DNA from 3 places in the Mesorhizobium sp. SEMIA396 genome. Region 2 is predicted to be linked to each of the others. Evidence: riboswitches for the same ligand, from Rfam matches in the RefSeq annotation. Region 2 holds a riboswitch; each other region holds the start of a gene.

Region 1 (5,641 bases), on a different contig from region 2:
ATTGATGATGAGCTGGCTTTTGTGTTGGACACACCAGGCCTTCGACTTGCGGATCTCCGCGCGCAGCCCGGTTTCATCCATGGTTTTGATGCGAAGCTGAATCAGCTTGACGCCGAGCGGCGCCAACCTTTCGATCCAGGCGGCGCTGTCGACGATCAGGTAGAAGGGATCGAGCTTCATGAAAAAACGGCCCTGCCGACCATCGGTGTCGATGGCACGGCGACGTCGCGCGGTTCGAGCATTCCCGAACTGAACGCCTCACGACCGGCGTCGACCGCCTTACCGAAAGCACGCGCCATGCCGACCGGATCTGCCGCCTTGGCGACCGCTGTGTTCAGGAGCACGGCGTCAAAGCCGAGTTCCATGACGGTGGCCGCGTGCGACGGCCGTCCGAGCCCCGCATCCACAATCAGCGGGACGCCAGGGAAATATCCGCGCATCGAGCGCAGCGCCGTCATGTTGACCGGTCCCAAGGCGGAACCGATCGGTGCGCACCACGGCATCAGGACCTTGCAGCCCGCTTCCAGCAGCCGCTCGGCGACAACGAGATCGTCGGTGGTATAGGGGAATACCGCAAAGCCGTCCTCGCACAGGATGCGGGCGGCTTCAACCAGACCGAACACATCCGGCTGTAGCGTGTCGTGATTGCCGATCACTTCGAGCTTGATCCAGTTGGTGCCGAAGACCTCGCGCGCCATTTTCGCGGTGGTGACGGCTTCCTTGACGGAGAGGCAGCCGGCGGTATTGGGCAGGGTTCTGGCGCCCAGCGAGCGGATCAACGACCAGAATTGTTCGCCGGCCCTACCGCCCGCCATCTCACGCCGCAACGAGACGGTCACCACCGACGTGCCCGATGCCTTGACTGCATCGGCAAGGATGGCCGGCGAAGGATACTGAGCCGTGCCGAGAAGCAGGCGCGACGAAAGCTCGGTTCCATAAAGCTCCAACATGCTAGCCGCCCTGCATGGGCGAGAGGATTTCGATCCGGTCGCCGTCGCTCAACTGGAACTCCGCGCGGTTGGCTTTGTGCACGAGGTCGCTGTTGACGGCGGTGGCGAGCCAATCGCCCTCATAGTCGAGCGCGGCAAGCAACTCGGCCAGCGTGGTGGCGGCAATCTCACGCGCCTCGCCGTTGACCATCAGTTTCATGAGCATGCTCCTTGGTTCTGTCTTGACTGAAAACCAGGTCGGCAGCCTGGCGCGCCATGGCGGGGGCGAGGAGAAAACCGTGACGATAAAGACCGTTGATCGCGATGATCTCACCGTCTGTTTCGACGCGTGGCAAATTGTCGGGAAATGCCGGACGGACACCCACACCGGTTTCAACGATCTCGGCCTCACCAAAGGCCGGATGGAGGGCATGGGCGGCGCCCAGCAGCTCCATCATGGAACGCGCCGTCACCGGTCCGGCGCTCTGGCTTTCAATCATCGTCGCTCCGATCATGAAACGGTGATCGGTGCGCGGCACGGCATAAAGCGGAAAGCGTGGATGAAGCAAACGGACCGGCCGCGACAGCGAGACATCAGGCGTGCGAAGGATCAGCATTTCGCCGCGAACACCGCGCAGCCTGTCATCGGCCGCTGCCATTCCCATGCAGTCTATCTGACGGGCGAATCCCGAAACAGGCCGGGCGTCGCAGCCGAAGTGGAATTTGACACCCATGGTCGCAAGCTTGTCATGAAGTGCCGCCATCGCCGGGCGTGGGTCGAGGTGAGCCTCGTCGGGGAAGAGCAATCCACGCCGGAAGCGGCCGGCGAGGTCGGGTTCCAGGAGCGCAATTTCGTTTTCATCGACGCGCCGATGCCCTGACGTGCGACTGGCGAACCGGTCAAGCTCACCGGCATCACGCGGCGCGGCCACGACCAATGTCCCGGCCCGTGTCACCTGACCCGACAGCACCGCATCCCACCAGTCGGCAGCATCGCGTCCGAGATCCAGCACCGGCTGCTCCGCGCTTTCGCGCTCGCACCATGGCGCCAGCATGCCGCCGGCGAACCACGACGCGTTGCCACCAAGGCCATGCCGCATCTCGGCGACGGTGACCGTCGCGCCGCGGGCGGCGAGTTCGAAAGCGACGGTGAGGCCGGCAACGCCGGCCCCTTTGACGAGCACCCTCATGATGGTTTGGGAGCCTCTGGCACGACCGGTACGCCAGTCTCGTCCGCCTGCATGTAGAGATCGCCGCCCTCCCGGTATTTTGCCGCCATTGCCGCCATGCCTTCCTTCTGGGCCTCGGCACGGATGTCGTGGGAAATGCGCATGGAGCAGAATTTCGGCCCGCACATCGAACAAAAATGTGCCAGCTTGTGCGCCTCCTTGGGCAAGGTCTGGTCGTGGAAGGACCGTGCGGTTTCGGGGTCGAGCGACAGGTTGAACTGGTCCTCCCAGCGGAACTCGAAGCGCGCGCGCGAAAGGGCATCATCCCTGGTTTTCGCTGCCGGATGGCCCTTCGCCAGATCGGCTGCATGGGCGGCTATCTTGTAGGTGATCACGCCAATCTTGACGTCGTTGCGGTCGGGAAGGCCGAGATGCTCTTTCGGCGTGACGTAGCAAAGCATTGCGGTGCCGAACCAGCCTATCATGGCGGCACCTATCCCTGAGGTGATGTGGTCATAGCCCGGCGCGATGTCGGTCGTCAGCGGCCCCAACGTGTAGAACGGCGCCTCACCGCACACTGCGAGCTGCTTGTCCATGTTCTGCTTGATCTTGTGCATGGGGACATGGCCCGGGCCTTCGATCATCACCTGGCAGTCCTTTGCCCAGGCAATCTTGGTGAGTTCTCCAAGTGTTTCCAGTTCGGCGAATTGCGCCGCGTCGTTCGCATCGGCGATTGAACCGGGACGAAGGCCGTCGCCGAGCGAGAAGGAGACGTCATAGGCTCTGGCGATGTCGCAGATCTCCTCGAAATGCTCGTAGAGGAAGCTCTCCCGGTGATGGTGCAGGCACCATTTGGCCATGATCGAGCCGCCGCGCGAGACGATGCCCGTGACCCGGTCGACGGTCAGCGGGATGTAGTGCAGCCGCACGCCGGCGTGGATGGTGAAATAGTCGACGCCTTGCTCGGCCTGCTCGATCAGCGTGTCGCGGTAGACCTCCCAGTTCAGATCCTCGGCGATGCCGTTGACCTTTTCCAGCGCCTGATAGAGCGGCACCGTACCGATCGGCACCGGCGCATTGCGCACGATCCAGTCGCGGATGTTGTGGATGTTGCGGCCGGTCGACAGGTCCATCACCGTGTCCGCGCCCCAGCGGATAGCCCAGACCATTTTTTCGACCTCTTCGGCCATCGACGATGTGACAGCCGAGTTACCGATGTTGGCGTTGATCTTGACCAGAAAATTGCGACCGATGATCATCGGCTCGCTCTCGGGATGATTGATGTTGGCGGGAATGATTGCGCGCCCGCGCGCCACCTCGTCGCGCACGAATTCGGGTGTGACGAAATCTGGGATCGCCGCGCCGAAGGCTTCGCCGTCGCGTTGCAGCTTGCCGCGCATCACCTCGCGGCCGAGATTCTCGCGGATGGCTACGAACTCCATTTCTGGCGTGATGATGCCGGCGCGCGCATAGGCAAGTTGGGTCACCGCCTTGCCCTGCTTGGCCTTGAGCGGCCGATTGCGTATCGGAAATTCCGGTGTCAGGCGCTCGCCGGTGGCGAATCCATTGTCTTCCGGCCGGACGTGGCGGCCGTCATAGGCTTCGACATCGCCACGCGCCGTGACCCATTCGTGGCGAAGCCGGGCAAGGCCTTTTTCGATGCTGGTTTCGACTGATGGATCGGTGTAGGGGCCGGACGGATCGTAGACGGTGACGGGCGGTTCGCCGGCCGTCGGATGGACGGAAATCTCGCGCATCGGCACCCTGATCTGCGGGTAGAGGACGCCGGGCTTGTGGATTTTCCGCGAGGCGGGCAGTGGTCCCGTCGATACGGCGGGGGTGAGGGCATTCATCGTGAGGCTCCTTTGCTCATGCATTGGAGACCCAGTTCTGTGCCGGAAGGATGAAAAGACGCTTCTGTAGACCTGCTGCAACAGGACCTCGGGCGTAAACTCCCGCAAAGCGCTTGCACCGTCCCTACGCCAGTATGAACTGGATCAGGTTCAACGGGTCACTGCGCCGCGAAAGCCAGCAGTATCTCAGCCCCTTGCCGGGACTCCCCTGGTGAATGCCTTAGGTTGAACGGGCTGACGCTATCTTGTCAAGCGCATTCGGGCGCCTTCGGCCGGTGGCGACGACCGGCGGCCAGCCGGGCGGAGAGCTCGCGCATGCATCGGGGACAAGTCACGCCCCGTAGACCGGGGCTGAATGGCCAAAGCCTCATTCGCTTCGTGAAGGATGGAGAAACTGTATTGGCCATGTGCGCGTATCGACCAAGTAGCTCAGGCGGTCACGGATGTGGTTATTCTGGTCGAAGGTGACGAACGGCCTTGGGGGTCACCTCCTTTAGGATTCAGAGGTTGGAAGACGGCTTCTCGCGATCACGGCCATCAGGAAATACCTGTCTTCGGCTCAACCTCGACATGGCGTCCGATCGACCGCAGATATACAGCTATCTCGTTCATGAGATGATCGCGTTCGCCGTAGATTTCAGCAATCCTACGCAGCTGTGGCTCGACGGCCCTCCGTTGCGCTGGCGTGAAATCAGCATCGCCAAAGACGTATCCCAAGTTGCCAATCGCGCAAATTTTGCAGCCGGCGTCCACAACTGCTTGTACGAATGCCGGAATGTCTTTTTCTTGCATGGTCTTCATGTCGAACCTCTCGTGAATGGCGTGCTTGCGCCCCAATCTGCCTTTTCAGCGTGTCCTCTGGGCGGCGCAAGCCCTGAGCGTGACTGTGCACGGGCAACCTCGACTATCCCATCTGCCACGCTCTTTAGAATCGGTGGGGTCTGGTGATCGCAGGCTGGGCCACTCAAAAGCCTGCAAGAAGAAAGTCATGGCGACCATTGCTCAAGATCGCAAGGGTGCGTGCAAGACCTTCCGTTGGCAGTCATGCACGCTCGCTCAGAGATAGTCCGGCCGCGGAAATTCTCCCTTATTCGTAAGAAAGCTCATTGAGCAACTGGGCATTGAGCAACTGGGTCTCACGTCACGGGTCTCGTGTGCTTCACAGCCGAAAAATAGCCGCCGTGGCAATTCTCGAAAAGTGCAGGCTACCTCGTTAAGGACACTGCGGATGATCGTTCGCGCTTGGCAAAAGCGAACGGATTAGTCTATGGCTCTCGGCAGGGGGGCGAGTTATGCGGCGGGTGCGAATCCTTCAAGTAGGCGATATTCACTATCCGGACTGGCATCCTTCCTCTAGCAACATCGATGCCAAGGATAGCAAGTTCGCTCCGAAAATAACGCAGAAGCTACGCGCGTCTTCGCTGCGTGCCGTCTTGACGAAACTTCGGCGGCTGACGACTTCGAAGCCCTTGGATTCGATCGCCTTCATGGGGGATTTCACGAGCCGTGGCGACAAGACCTTCATTGCTTCGGCATTCCAGCATTTCACGTTGCTCTGCCGCGCACAGGGACGCAGTTCAAAGGCGCTTCCGTTGATATTCGTACCGGGAAATCACGATGTGAACCGTGATGACGCGCGCGAACTTGGACCGACTGAGAAATTCAGCGAAATGGCGAGTTTAGCCGCCCG
Region 2 (5,641 bases):
GGCGATCTGGCTGTTGTCGGACACGCGGGCACGCAATCGGCTCGCCACGCCCTGGCCCTGGCTTGGGCTCGCGGTTTTCCTCGCCGTCGCCGCGCCACTGGCCATCCAGCTCTACCGCATCGATTTCCTGCCGCTGACCTATGTCGCCGGCCGCGATGAATGGGTGTTGGTCCACCGCGCCCGCCTTTACTATATCGGTGTCCAAATGGCGGGGCTCTGCGGCTTATTGCTGGTGCTGTCGATATCGGGGCTGTTGCGGCGTTCGCCCGCGCCGGAACAGCCCATTGAGCGCGGCGCGCTGGCCTATCTCGTGTGGATGGGGCTTGGTCCGGCGGTGCTTGTCATGGTGGCCTCGCTGTTTACCGGCGCCGGCGAGGCGTGGGGCGCGCCGATGTACAATCTGGTCGGCGTTGTGGCGATCGCCTTGCTGGGTCATCGGCTTGGCGCCGTCGAACTGCGACGGCTGGCGATCTGCGCGTTCGCCTGCATCCTCGGCATGTCCGGTGCCTATGCGGGCATCCGCTGGACGAGTTGCAATTTGCGCGGGCGCATGGATGCCGTCTGCTGGCCAGCGCGGCAGATTTCGGACGAAGCCGAGGCGGTCTGGCACGCGGCGGTGCCCGGTCGGCTCGACATCGTCGGCGGCGATACCCGCATCGCGTTGCTGGCGGGCCTCAACGCCTATGACAAGCCGTCGATCTTCACCGACCTCGACATGCGGCTCGCCCCCTGGATCACCAGCCAGCGGCTGCGCGATCACGGTATGCTCCTGGTCTGGCCCGGGAGCGGCGTGCCACCTCGGCTGCTGGCGTGGCTGGGAAACATCCCGGTCAAGACCGTTCTTTTCGCCTGGTCGCTCAGGGCACCACCGGTGGCGATCAGCTTTGCCGCCATTCCGCCTGGCATGAAGCTACCGGGTTTGATCGACAGCCTCGCCCAACCGAGCAATTGAGGTAGATCCACCGCGTCCGCTGGACGAAGCAGGTGACAATGCCCATTTATGGCGAGACCACTTGCTTTCACGCAATTCCAGACGGAAAACCGCTACACACTTTTCCTGGAATTGCTTTTGAGGAGACGTGACATGGCGACTTCGACCGAACGTGCAGTCCTTGCCGGCGGCTGTTTCTGGGGCATGCAGGATTTGATACGGCGCTATCCCGGCGTCATCTCCACCCGTGTCGGCTACAGCGGCGGCGACGTGCCCAACGCCACCTACCGCAACCACGGCACCCACGCCGAAGCCATCGAGATCAATTTCGATCCGGCCATCATAAGCTATCGCACGCTGCTGGAACGCTTTTTCCAGATCCACGATCCGACGACCCGCAACCGCCAGGGCAACGATGTCGGGACGAGTTATCGCTCGGCGATCTATTACACCAGCGACGAACAGAAGCGCGTCGCCGAGGACACCATCGCCGATGTCGATGCCTCGGGCCTGTGGCCGGGCAAGGTCATCACCGAAGTCGCACCCGTTGGTCCGTTCTGGGAAGCCGAGCCCGAGCATCAGGACTATCTGGAGAAGTATCCCAACGGATACACCTGCCACTTCGTCAGGCCAGGCTGGAAGCTGCCGGTTCGCGAGACGGCGGTTTCGTAGATTCGCAACTGCGATTTGCCCTGCATTGCTGCTCGACGGTGTCGTCGAGCAGGTCATCGCATCCAAACCCCTTTCAGTCAGCGCACCGTGTCGCGTCGGCCATTGAGCTTTCACAATATCCGAGCGCTCTTCGAACGCCTTCGTCAACGGCGAATGCGGATGCGGTAGGCAAACACGGTCAGGTGGTTGACAGCCTGCCGTATCGCAGTCCAATTGCGCAGGAAGAGCTGATTTCGGGAGACGGGCCGTGAAGAAAATCTGCGAAAAGCCAGTGTTTGTAAAACGCGAGCGTCTTTCGGTTGTCACTGCCTTGGCATCGCCTTCCACTCAGCCGACCTGACAAGCTCGCCCTGATCTGTCGGCCCGTTTGAGCCGCCGAAGATGAGGCCGATCGAATCGACCGATCACTCGGAGCCGATCACAGCCGTTTTTGTCCTCGATATCTCTAACCATACGGGGCCTCTGCTCGCCGGCTGGCTAGAGGCTGGAAATGCAATTGGCGCGATCATCGTGCCCGGGTTCCGGCGTCGTCCCACCGGTTTCAGCATCGGCAATTTCCGACGAAGGCTTCAACGCAAGCTGCTGCTCAGGCGGTTTGTCGGTAACACGACTGTCAAGTTGATCGAATTTGGCCGCCCTTACGATTGGAATGCGCTTGGTCGCCAATTGTCTGACCTCCGCGCCGATGTGCTGGTCTGCTACACTTTGCCTGTCTTGATCCCTCAAGAGGTTCTTGGCCATTTTTCCAAAGGCGGGGTCAACCTCCACCCGGCGCTGCTCCCCGACTATCGAGGGCCACATCCGACCCAGCGCTTGGCCGTGGACGGCCGGTGTGCGGCTCATGGCGGCGTCACGCTCCACAAGATGTCCGCCGGTTTTGACGAGGGTGACATTCTCGGGCAGGTGCCGTTTTCCGAAGCTGACTGGACCTCGAGAGAAGCCTTGGTCGACAGCACGGCAACCGCTATGCGGATTCTGGTGAGCGAGGCGGTGCCGGCCTACTGCCGGGGGCTGTTGTCAGGAATGCCGCAGCCGAAAGGCGACTTCGTCTGGGCACGGCTTCAGCCCAGCCACCTGATAATCTCGCCGGCCATGTCGGTCGAGCATGTTGTACGGCTATGGCATGTGCTCGGCCTTCTGCCAGGCATCTATCTTGAAATCGGAACGCGCAAAATCAGACTGGGATTCCAGATCAGAAGGCTGGGGCCTTGCACAGGAAAGGCTCCGGTCAGGCGGTGGGGAACAGTGGAATTCGATCTCGCCAACGGTCGGGTCCTGTATTTTACCTACGGTAGAGTGCTCAAACGGCTGCTCAATTCAAAACACCTGTTTTTGCGCCCGCCCGCCGGAAAACCCGCTCCACAAATCCGGCTGTTCGGCAAAACGAGTGCTGCGGACCAGAGAAACGGATGAAGCCGCTGGGCGATGCCCAGCGGCTTCATCCGTGTGCGGTTACTTGCCACAATTATTATCGTTTACCGTTGGCGCCGTCGCGTTACCATCGGCGTCCGTCTGCGCGCCTTGCGGGTTGGTCGGGCAATTCTGATCCGCGTTCGAATTCATGTCCCCTACCGTGCCAGTCGTGCTGTTGGTCGTGCCCGGGTCGACAGTGTCCGGCTCGACCGTATTCGGTGAAGCCGGCGTGTTCGGCTCAACCGTCACCGATTTGCCGCTGCCGCTTCCATTTGCGTTGTTGCTGCCGGCGCTTTGCGCCATGGCTGACGTGGCCAGACCAATGGTGAGAACCGAAGCTGCGAGGATTTTCATGAACATGGTTTGTCTCCATTTCTGTGAAGTCGTCGCTTGTTTTCTACGAAAGTGATCGCGTTGCGACTGTGGGGACAACCGGTCGCGGCGGCGAAGGTTCCCGACAAAATTCCGCTCAGGCGCACCGTGACTGGCGCAATGCTTTTGGCGCAGTGCTCTGAAAAAACGGCTTTCCCTTGAACTCGAATGATGCTTTAAGGCGCACATCCACAGGGGTGCTCCGTACGGTCGGGGCTGAGACGGGGGCGGCAAGCCCACAGACCCTAGAAGCTGATCTGGGTAATACCAGCGGAGCGAGGCGGGCGATGTTTTCAGGCGCACAGATTTCCCTATACCCCATGACCGACGAATTCGTCGGTGTCATTCTTGGCGCGCTCGGTGCGCTCGATCCCTGGCGCGACAAGCTCAGGATCGAGACCGACGACATCTCGACCTTGCTGGTCGGGCCGCCCGAAGTGCTGTTTCCCGCCATGCGCGACCTCTTCGTGGCGGCGGCACGCAGCGGCAAACATTGCGTGTTGTCGGCCGCCATCTCGCGCGGGTGCCCTGGCGAGCCGGATGACCCGATCTGCCGCTCCGATGCACTTGGCGGGCCTGTCGGGCCACTCGGCCCGCGCAAGGATGCGGCCATTGCGGCGGTGCGCAATGCTGCTGCCACCGGCCAGCCGGCGGCGGCGCAGTTCTCGCTCTATGTGATGGGCACCGACGACCACATGGACGAGATCTACGGCTGCATCGATTTTCTCAAGCAGTCCGGCGTCTATGAGCGTTCCAAGCATTTCTGCACGAAACTGCGCGGTGATGCCGGTGCGATCTTTTCGGCGCTGGACGAGGCCTTCTGCCGCTTCGGACCAGGCGCCGGCCACGTAACCCTCGACGTCACGGTCTCGGCCAACAGCCCGTCGGCTGTCTGAACCAGCCGCGCTTTCGCGCTGCCGTCAAAGGTTGTCTCCCGTGGCCACATCATCAGTCGCTTCGCGCCCGATCGCGAGCCTTCTTGTCAAGGCAATGCCGGCCATGATCTCGGTCGGTTTGCTCCTGCTGGCGTGGGAGCTTTATGCCACCTATTCCGGCATCAGGCCGACGACACTGCCGGCGCCGTCGCGCGTTTTCGAGCAAGCGCTGCTCAATCGCCAGGCGCTGGCCGACAACGCCATTCCGACCATCGGCGCCACGCTGCTCGGCTTTGCCTGTTCGCTCAGCGCTGCCTTCGTGCTGTCGATGCTGGTCGACTTCTTCCAGCCGCTGCGGCGTGCGCTGTTTCCTGTCTTAATCGTCAGCCAGACCTTGCCGCTGGTGGCGATCGCGCCGCTGGTGGTGCTCTGGTTCGGCTTCGGGCTGGCGCCCAAGATCATGCTGGTGGCGCTGGTTACCTTCTTTCCGATGCTGGTTGCATTGGTCGAGGGTTATGAGTCGACCGAGGCCGAGATCGGGCAAATGCTGCGCGCCATGGGGGCAGGGCGCTGGCGCATCTTCGTGCTGGCACGGCTGCCTTCGGCGCTGCCCTATTTCTTCGCTGGTTTGAGGATCTCCATCACCTACGCCGTGGTCGGCGCGATCTTCGCCGAATATGCGGGGGCCGCGAAGGGGCTGGGCATCTACATGCTCAACGCCAAGAACAATTTCCGTCCTGACCTGGTTCTTGCCGCCGTCGGAGTGAGCGCTGCCCTGACCCTTGTCCTGTTCGGGTTGACTGTACTGCTGCAGCGCCTTGCGATGCCCTGGGAGCGGGCCGGCAAGGAAACCGTCGGGAAGGGGCCCTGGCGATGAGCCGGCTCGAACTGCGGTATGTGCGCAAGGCGTTCGGTGGGCTCGACGTGCTGGCCGATATTTCGCTTAGCGTCGGCGCTGGTGAATTCGTCTCGATCCTTGGACCCTCGGGCGCCGGCAAATCGACACTCTTCCAGCTTCTGACCGGCGCCGAGCATGGCGAGGGCGAGATGTTGTTTGACGGCGCGCCGCTCGACGACCACGGCAGGCATTTCGCTTTCATGCCGCAGCGTGACGCGCTGATGCCGTGGCGGCGCATCCTCGACAACGCAACGCTCGGGCTCGAAGTGCAAGGCATGAGGAGACAGGCGGCGCGGGCGCGCGTTGCGCCGTTGTTTGCCGAATTCGGGCTTGCCGGCTTCGAGCGGCATTTTCCAGCGCAACTGTCCGGCGGTATGCGCCAGCGCGCGGCCTTGCTGCGCACGGTGGTGCAGCAACGCGACATGCTTTTGCTCGACGAGCCGTTCGGCGCGCTCGACGCGCTGACCCGCACGGCCATGC
Region 3 (5,641 bases), on a different contig from region 2:
ACTGTGATCGGCTTGTCGGAAGGCTGGAAGCCGGATTCCTGAACTTCCGGCGGCGTGAACATCTGGCAGCTTGCCAACGCCACGGCAAAACCGGCCAGCGCGAGAAAACGCGCCAGCGGTTTCATTCCCAATGTGTTAGCGCCGATCGCCAGAACGGCTTCCTTTCGGGTCCCGGCGCATGACCACGAAAATCGGGGGCGATCTTCGGAACGTGTCATGCGCTATCTCAAACTGCTGCTGCATCCGTTGCCCGTCCCTTAGGGCGGGCGGCGGATACTGCAGGCAAATCACGGCCTGTGCCGGACCGGTAGGGCGACCTAGCCACACTCCCCCGGTCATGGCAAGCAAACGCCACATCGCCTGGAGCCGGTTTGACCGTAAATTATGTCCGCTTCCGGGCAACATCGCGTGATGTGGAATATCCAGCACCCGCGCCGATATAGCGCCGGAACGCCTCCGGACCAGCCCCGGTAAAGAAATCATCAGCCTTGCCGGTTGCGGCCACCAACCCATTGTCGACAAACACCATGTGCTCGCCGATGCGGCGTGCATCCTCGGGCTGGTGGGTGACAAATAGCACCGTCATGGCGCGTTCGGCATGAACGGCAGCAACCAGATTCAGCATCTCGTCGCGCAAAGCGGGTCCGAGCGAAGCGAATGGCTCGTCGAGCAGCAACACCGGTCGGTCGCGCACCAGCACGCGGGCCAGTGCGACGCGCTGGCGTTCGCCCCCGGAGAGCTCGCGCGGCAGGCGTTTCTCCTTGCCCGCGAGACCGGTGCGCGCAAGCGCCTCGGCGACCGCGGCGCGGTCCGCCTCGGTCAGTCCCAGGGAGGGCGAGCGACCGAGCCCGACATTCTGCTCGACGGAAAGATGCGCGAAGAGATTGTTCTCCTGGAACACCATCGACACCGGCCGCGCCGAGGCCGGCTCGGCGCTGACATCGGCCCCGCCGATCAGCACGCGGCCCGACTGTGGGGTCTCGAAGCCGGCGACCAGATTGAGCAGCGTCGACTTGCCCGAACCGCTCGGACCCATGATGGCGGTGATCTTCGCCGTGGCGAACTCGACGTCGAAGACAAGTGGCACCTCACCATAACTGAACGACACCTTGTCCAGCCGCACCGGCGCGCCCTTCTCGAGCCTGCTGGCCGCCCTCTCACGCATCGCGGACCTTCTCCCTTCCCAGCCAGTGCGCCGCCACGATCAACGCGAGACAGACGAGGCCGAGCAGCAGTGCCAGGCCGGCGGCATCCTCGGTGCGGTAGCTGCCCATCCGTGCCAGAAGAAGGTAGGGCAATGTCTGCACGGAATCACTGCCGAACAGGGCAATGACACCGAGATCGCCCAGCGACAGCGCCATGGCGAAAGCGAAGGCCGTGGCGAGCGGGCGCCGCAGCGACGGCCAGTCGACCAGCATCAGCCGGTTCCAGCCCGCAATGCCGAGCTGTGCGCAGAGCCGTTCGTGACGCTCGCTCGCCGCATCATAGGCGGGACGCACGGCGCGCAGGGCGAATGGCATCGCCATCACCGCGTTGACGGTGACGACCATGACCGGGGCGATGGCAAAGACATCGCCGGCATGGCGCAGCAACAGGAACCAGCCGGCGCCGACGACGATCGGCGGCACGACAAGGACAAAGCCGGCGCCTGTATCGGCAGCGTGTTCGAGCAGTGTCTTTGCGCCGGCACGGCGGTTCAGCGCCAGTGCCCGCCGCGCCATGGTCAGCGCCAGCGACAGCATCACCGAGAGCAGTGCCGACAGGAAGGCCAGCACCACGCTGGTCAGCGTTGCCTGCCGGACAGTGGCCTCACCGGCCAACCGGCCGAGATCCGCACCCAACCCGGCCATCACGGTTGCCGCCATCGGCCCAACGACGAACAGCAGCGCCAGGATGATGAGTAGCGCGTTCAACCAGGTCTCGCTCCGATGGACTGAGAGATACCGACGTTGCGCGACCGGCAAATTGGTGTCGCCGACCACATTGGCGCCCAGGCGCGTCAGGGCCAGCACAACGATAAAGGTCAGGGCAATCTGCAACAGCGTCAGTGTAACGGCCCGCGCGGGATCGAAATCAAAGCGCAGCGCCTGGTAGATGCCGACCTCCAGCGTCGTCGCGGCCGGCCCGCCGCCGAGCGTCAGCACGATCGTGAAGGATGTGATGCAGAGCATGAACACAAGCCCGGCGACGCCGGGCAATGCGGCGCGCAGCGTTGGCCATTCGATCAGCCGGAACGCCGGCCGCGCCGCCATGCCGAGTTGGCTCGCCAACCGCCATTGGTCGGCCGGTATGGTCTGCAGCGCCTCGAGGAACAGCCGCGTCGCCAGCGGCAGGTTGAAGAAGACATGGGCGACGAGGATGCCGGACAGGCCATAGATACCCGGCCAGCTTCCGCCGCCGATCAGGGCAAGCACGCCGGCGAAATAGCCGGCACGGCCATAAAGCGCCAGAATGCCGAGCGCTGCGACAATAGCCGGCAGCGCCAACGGCACGGCGAAGATCTGCAGGATGAAGGCGCGGCCGAAGAAACGTGGATGTCGCGACAGAGCCCGCGCCACGAACAGCGCCGGGATGGCCGAAAGCAGCGTCGAGAGCGCCGCTTGCCAGAGCGTGAAGCGAATGACGCGAAGCAGATAGGGATCGAAGGCTGCCCAGGCGCCCGAGAAATCGTGGGCGCCCTCGAAAAGCAGGCCGGCAAACGCGCCGCCGATCAGCAGCGCGATCGCGGCAAGCGCGACAATGCCGGCGCTGACGCGGGGATCGGCTGGATGGCGCGTACGCATCTCGCGCTATCCAACCCTGCGACGGGTATTGATCGAGGGGAATATCTGGCGAAGGCCCAGCCCACCCCCCTCTGTCCTACCGGACATCTCCCCCTCAAGGGGGGAGATTGCGCACTCAGCCGCCTTCGCTATTCTCAAGAGTGGCAGGACTAAGAGAGGCGATAAAGCTGCCGATATCCCCCCCTGAGGGGGAGATGGCCGGCAGGCCAGAGGGGGGCGGCTTGGCGCAAACATGCGACGCGGCTCGCGCCCTACTTGCTCATCACCGCAAGCCATTCATCGACCCAGGCCTTGCGATTGGCAGCGACCTCTTGCGGGCTGAACAGCAAGGTCTTGGTCGGCTTGACCAGTTTATCAAAGGCCGGATTGAGCGGCTTGTCGGTCTTGCCGGCCGGGAACATCCAGTTGGTCTCGGGAATGGCATCCTGGAATTTAGGCCCGGTCATGAAGGCCATAAACTTGGCCGCCAGCGGATTCTTGGCTCCCGTCGTGGTGATACCCGCCACCTCGATCTGCAGATACTCGCCCTCCTCGAAGGAGGCCGCCTGGTAGCGCCCGGTGTTCTCGGCGATCATGTGATAGGCCGGCGACGTCGTGTAGGACAGCACCATCGGCGCCTCGCCCTTGGTGAACAGCCCATAGGCCTCGCTCCAGCCCGGCGTCACGGTCAGCACCTTCGGCTTGAGCTTGGCCCAGGCCTCCGGCGCCTTGTCGCCATAAACCGACTTGACCCACAGAAGCAGGCCGAGGCCCGGCGTCGAGGTGCGTGGATCCTGGATGACGATCTTGTCGTCGGCACTGCCTTCGACCAGCTCTTTCAGGCTTTTCGGCGGGTTCTTCAGCTTCTCGGTGTCGTAGACGACAGCGAAATAGCCGTAGTCAAAGGGGACAAAAGTATCGTCGCTCCAGCCACCCGGCACGTTGACATCAGTTACGCCGCCATGCGGCGCGAACAAGCCTGAGGCCTTGGCATCGGCGGTGAGATTGGTGTCGAGGCCAAGCACGATATCGGCCTTGGTCGATGCGCCTTCCAATCTGACGCGGTTGAGCAACGCGACGCCGTCGGCGACCGAGACGAACTCGACATCGCAGCCGCATTCGGCCTCGAACGCCTTCTTCACCACGGGACCCGGACCCCAGTCGGCGGTAAAACTCTCATAGGTGTAGACGGTGAGCTTGTCCTTGGCCAAGGCCGGTCCGGACAAGGCCACGACCGTTGCTGAAACAAGAGCGTATAAAAGCGTGCGCATCGGCGCCTCCTTCGTTCGAATTGAAAGGAATTGAGGCGTCGGACTGTCCGAAACGTCTAATCCCTCCGCCGGTACAAACCGGATCAGGTTCAGCGGGTTGGCGAGACTGCCTCTCAGCCGGTCCGCGAAGATCGCGTCCGGCACCCCGTTAGAGCGTTTCGACACATAGGCCGGGCCGATCCGCCACGCAAGTGGGAGTTTGCCGCCTTCCGTTTCCCGTGCCGGGCTGGTAAGGGCCACACGATATGAGCACATTCACCATCCTGCTTGGCGGCGATCTCATCCGCACGCCACGGCTCGACCGTCAGGTCGAAGGCTCCCGCGTCATCGCCGCCGACGCCGGCATCGGCCATGCACGGCTGCTCGGCCTTGTCCCGGAGCTGTGGGTGGGTGATTTTGATTCCGTGCCAGCCAAGCTGCCTGACGATCTCGCTTCCGTGCCTCGCCGGACCTTCCCGGCGGAAAAGGACCAGACCGATGGCGAACTGGCCATCGCCGCCGCACTCGAGCGCGGCGCGACCCGCCTGGTGCTAGCAGGTGCTTTCGGCGGCAAGCGAGCCGACCACGCTTTCCTGCATCTGGCGCTTGCCTTGCGCCTGGCCGAAGCAGGGACCGATGTGCTCCTGACCAGCGGCGCCCAGGAAGGCATTCCCCTGCTGCGCGGAACGGCCGGCTTCGACTATGCCGATGGCACGCTGTTTTCGGTGCTCGGCTTTTCCGAGCTTGCCGGGTTGACCGTCACCGGCGCCAAATGGCCGCTGAACCACGTCAAGGTGGCCTTCGGTTCGTCGCTGACCATTTCCAACGAGATCAAGGGCCGCCTCGAAATCGCGCTCGGCCATGGCCGCGCGATGCTGCTCGCTCATCCCTATCCCTTACCTGAAAGCTGACATGGCCCCGCCTCTTCTCAACCTCGACGGGATAAAACTGACCTTCGGCGGCACGCCGCTGCTCGACGGCGCCGCCTTGACGGCTTCGGCCGGCGACAAGATCGCACTGGTCGGCCGCAACGGGTCGGGCAAGTCGACCCTGCTGAAGATCGCCGCTGGCCTGATCGAGCCGCAGGACGGCGAGGTGTTCCGCCAGCCTTCGGCAACTGTCCGCTATTTGCCGCAGATGCCCGACATGGAGGGCTTTGCCACTGTCCGCGCCTATGTCGAGGCCGGGCTTGGCCCTGCCGACGATCCCTACCGCGCCAGCTATCTGATGGAGCATCTCGGACTGTCGGGTGAGGAACGTCCGAACGATCTGTCGGGCGGCGAGGCGAGGCGTGCTGCCCTTGCCCGCGTCATGGCGCCGGAGCCAGACATCCTGCTGCTCGATGAGCCGACCAATCATCTCGACCTCTCGGTCATCGAATGGCTGGAAGAAGAACTCATCCGCACCTCCTCGGCACTGATCGTCATCTCGCACGACCGCCGCTTTCTCGAACGTGTGTCGCGCGCCACCATCTGGCTCGATCGCGGCCAGACCCGCAGGCTGGACAAGGGCTTTGGCCATTTCGAGGAATGGCGCGACCTAGTCCTGGAGGAAGAAGAGCGCGAGCAGCATAAACTCGGCCGCCAGATCGTTCGCGAAGAGCATTGGCTGCGCTACGGCGTGACGGCG

What was found. Region 2 has a riboswitch for thiamine pyrophosphate ahead of NP503_RS03500 (YkoF family thiamine/hydroxymethylpyrimidine-binding protein). Riboswitches for the same ligand answer to the same signal wherever they lie in the genome.
Region 1: another riboswitch for thiamine pyrophosphate. It lies ahead of thiC (phosphomethylpyrimidine synthase ThiC); the one in region 2 lies ahead of NP503_RS03500 (YkoF family thiamine/hydroxymethylpyrimidine-binding protein).
Region 3: another riboswitch for thiamine pyrophosphate. It lies ahead of thiB (thiamine ABC transporter substrate binding subunit); the one in region 2 lies ahead of NP503_RS03500 (YkoF family thiamine/hydroxymethylpyrimidine-binding protein).

Annotation. Positions count from the first base shown of each region.
Region 1 covers NZ_JANIFC010000024.1:4,472-10,112, reverse strand. The annotation lists gene NP503_RS32635 (thiamine phosphate synthase) at 1-180, opposite strand, end outside; gene NP503_RS32630 (thiazole synthase) at 177-950, opposite strand; gene thiS (sulfur carrier protein ThiS) at 952-1,149, opposite strand; gene thiO (glycine oxidase ThiO) at 1,118-2,119, opposite strand; gene thiC (phosphomethylpyrimidine synthase ThiC) at 2,116-3,951, opposite strand; TPP riboswitch at 4,055-4,171, opposite strand; gene NP503_RS32610 (hypothetical protein) at 4,489-4,752, opposite strand; gene NP503_RS32605 (metallophosphoesterase) at 5,244-5,641, shown strand, end outside.
Region 2 covers NZ_JANIFC010000001.1:690,137-695,777, forward strand. The annotation lists gene NP503_RS03480 (glycosyltransferase family 39 protein) at 1-952, shown strand, start outside; gene msrA (peptide-methionine (S)-S-oxide reductase MsrA) at 1,085-1,603, shown strand; gene NP503_RS03490 (formyltransferase family protein) at 1,985-3,016, shown strand; gene NP503_RS03495 (hypothetical protein) at 3,056-3,376, opposite strand; TPP riboswitch at 3,572-3,685, shown strand; gene NP503_RS03500 (YkoF family thiamine/hydroxymethylpyrimidine-binding protein) at 3,676-4,284, shown strand; gene NP503_RS03505 (ABC transporter permease) at 4,379-5,140, shown strand; gene NP503_RS03510 (ABC transporter ATP-binding protein) at 5,137-5,641, shown strand, end outside.
Region 3 covers NZ_JANIFC010000008.1:168,513-174,153, forward strand. The annotation lists gene NP503_RS20165 (M48 family metalloprotease) at 1-125, opposite strand, end outside; gene thiQ (thiamine ABC transporter ATP-binding protein) at 383-1,165, opposite strand; gene thiP (thiamine/thiamine pyrophosphate ABC transporter permease) at 1,158-2,783, opposite strand; gene thiB (thiamine ABC transporter substrate binding subunit) at 3,035-4,033, opposite strand; TPP riboswitch at 4,077-4,191, opposite strand; gene NP503_RS20185 (thiamine diphosphokinase) at 4,279-4,923, shown strand; gene NP503_RS20190 (ABC-F family ATP-binding cassette domain-containing protein) at 4,925-5,641, shown strand, end outside.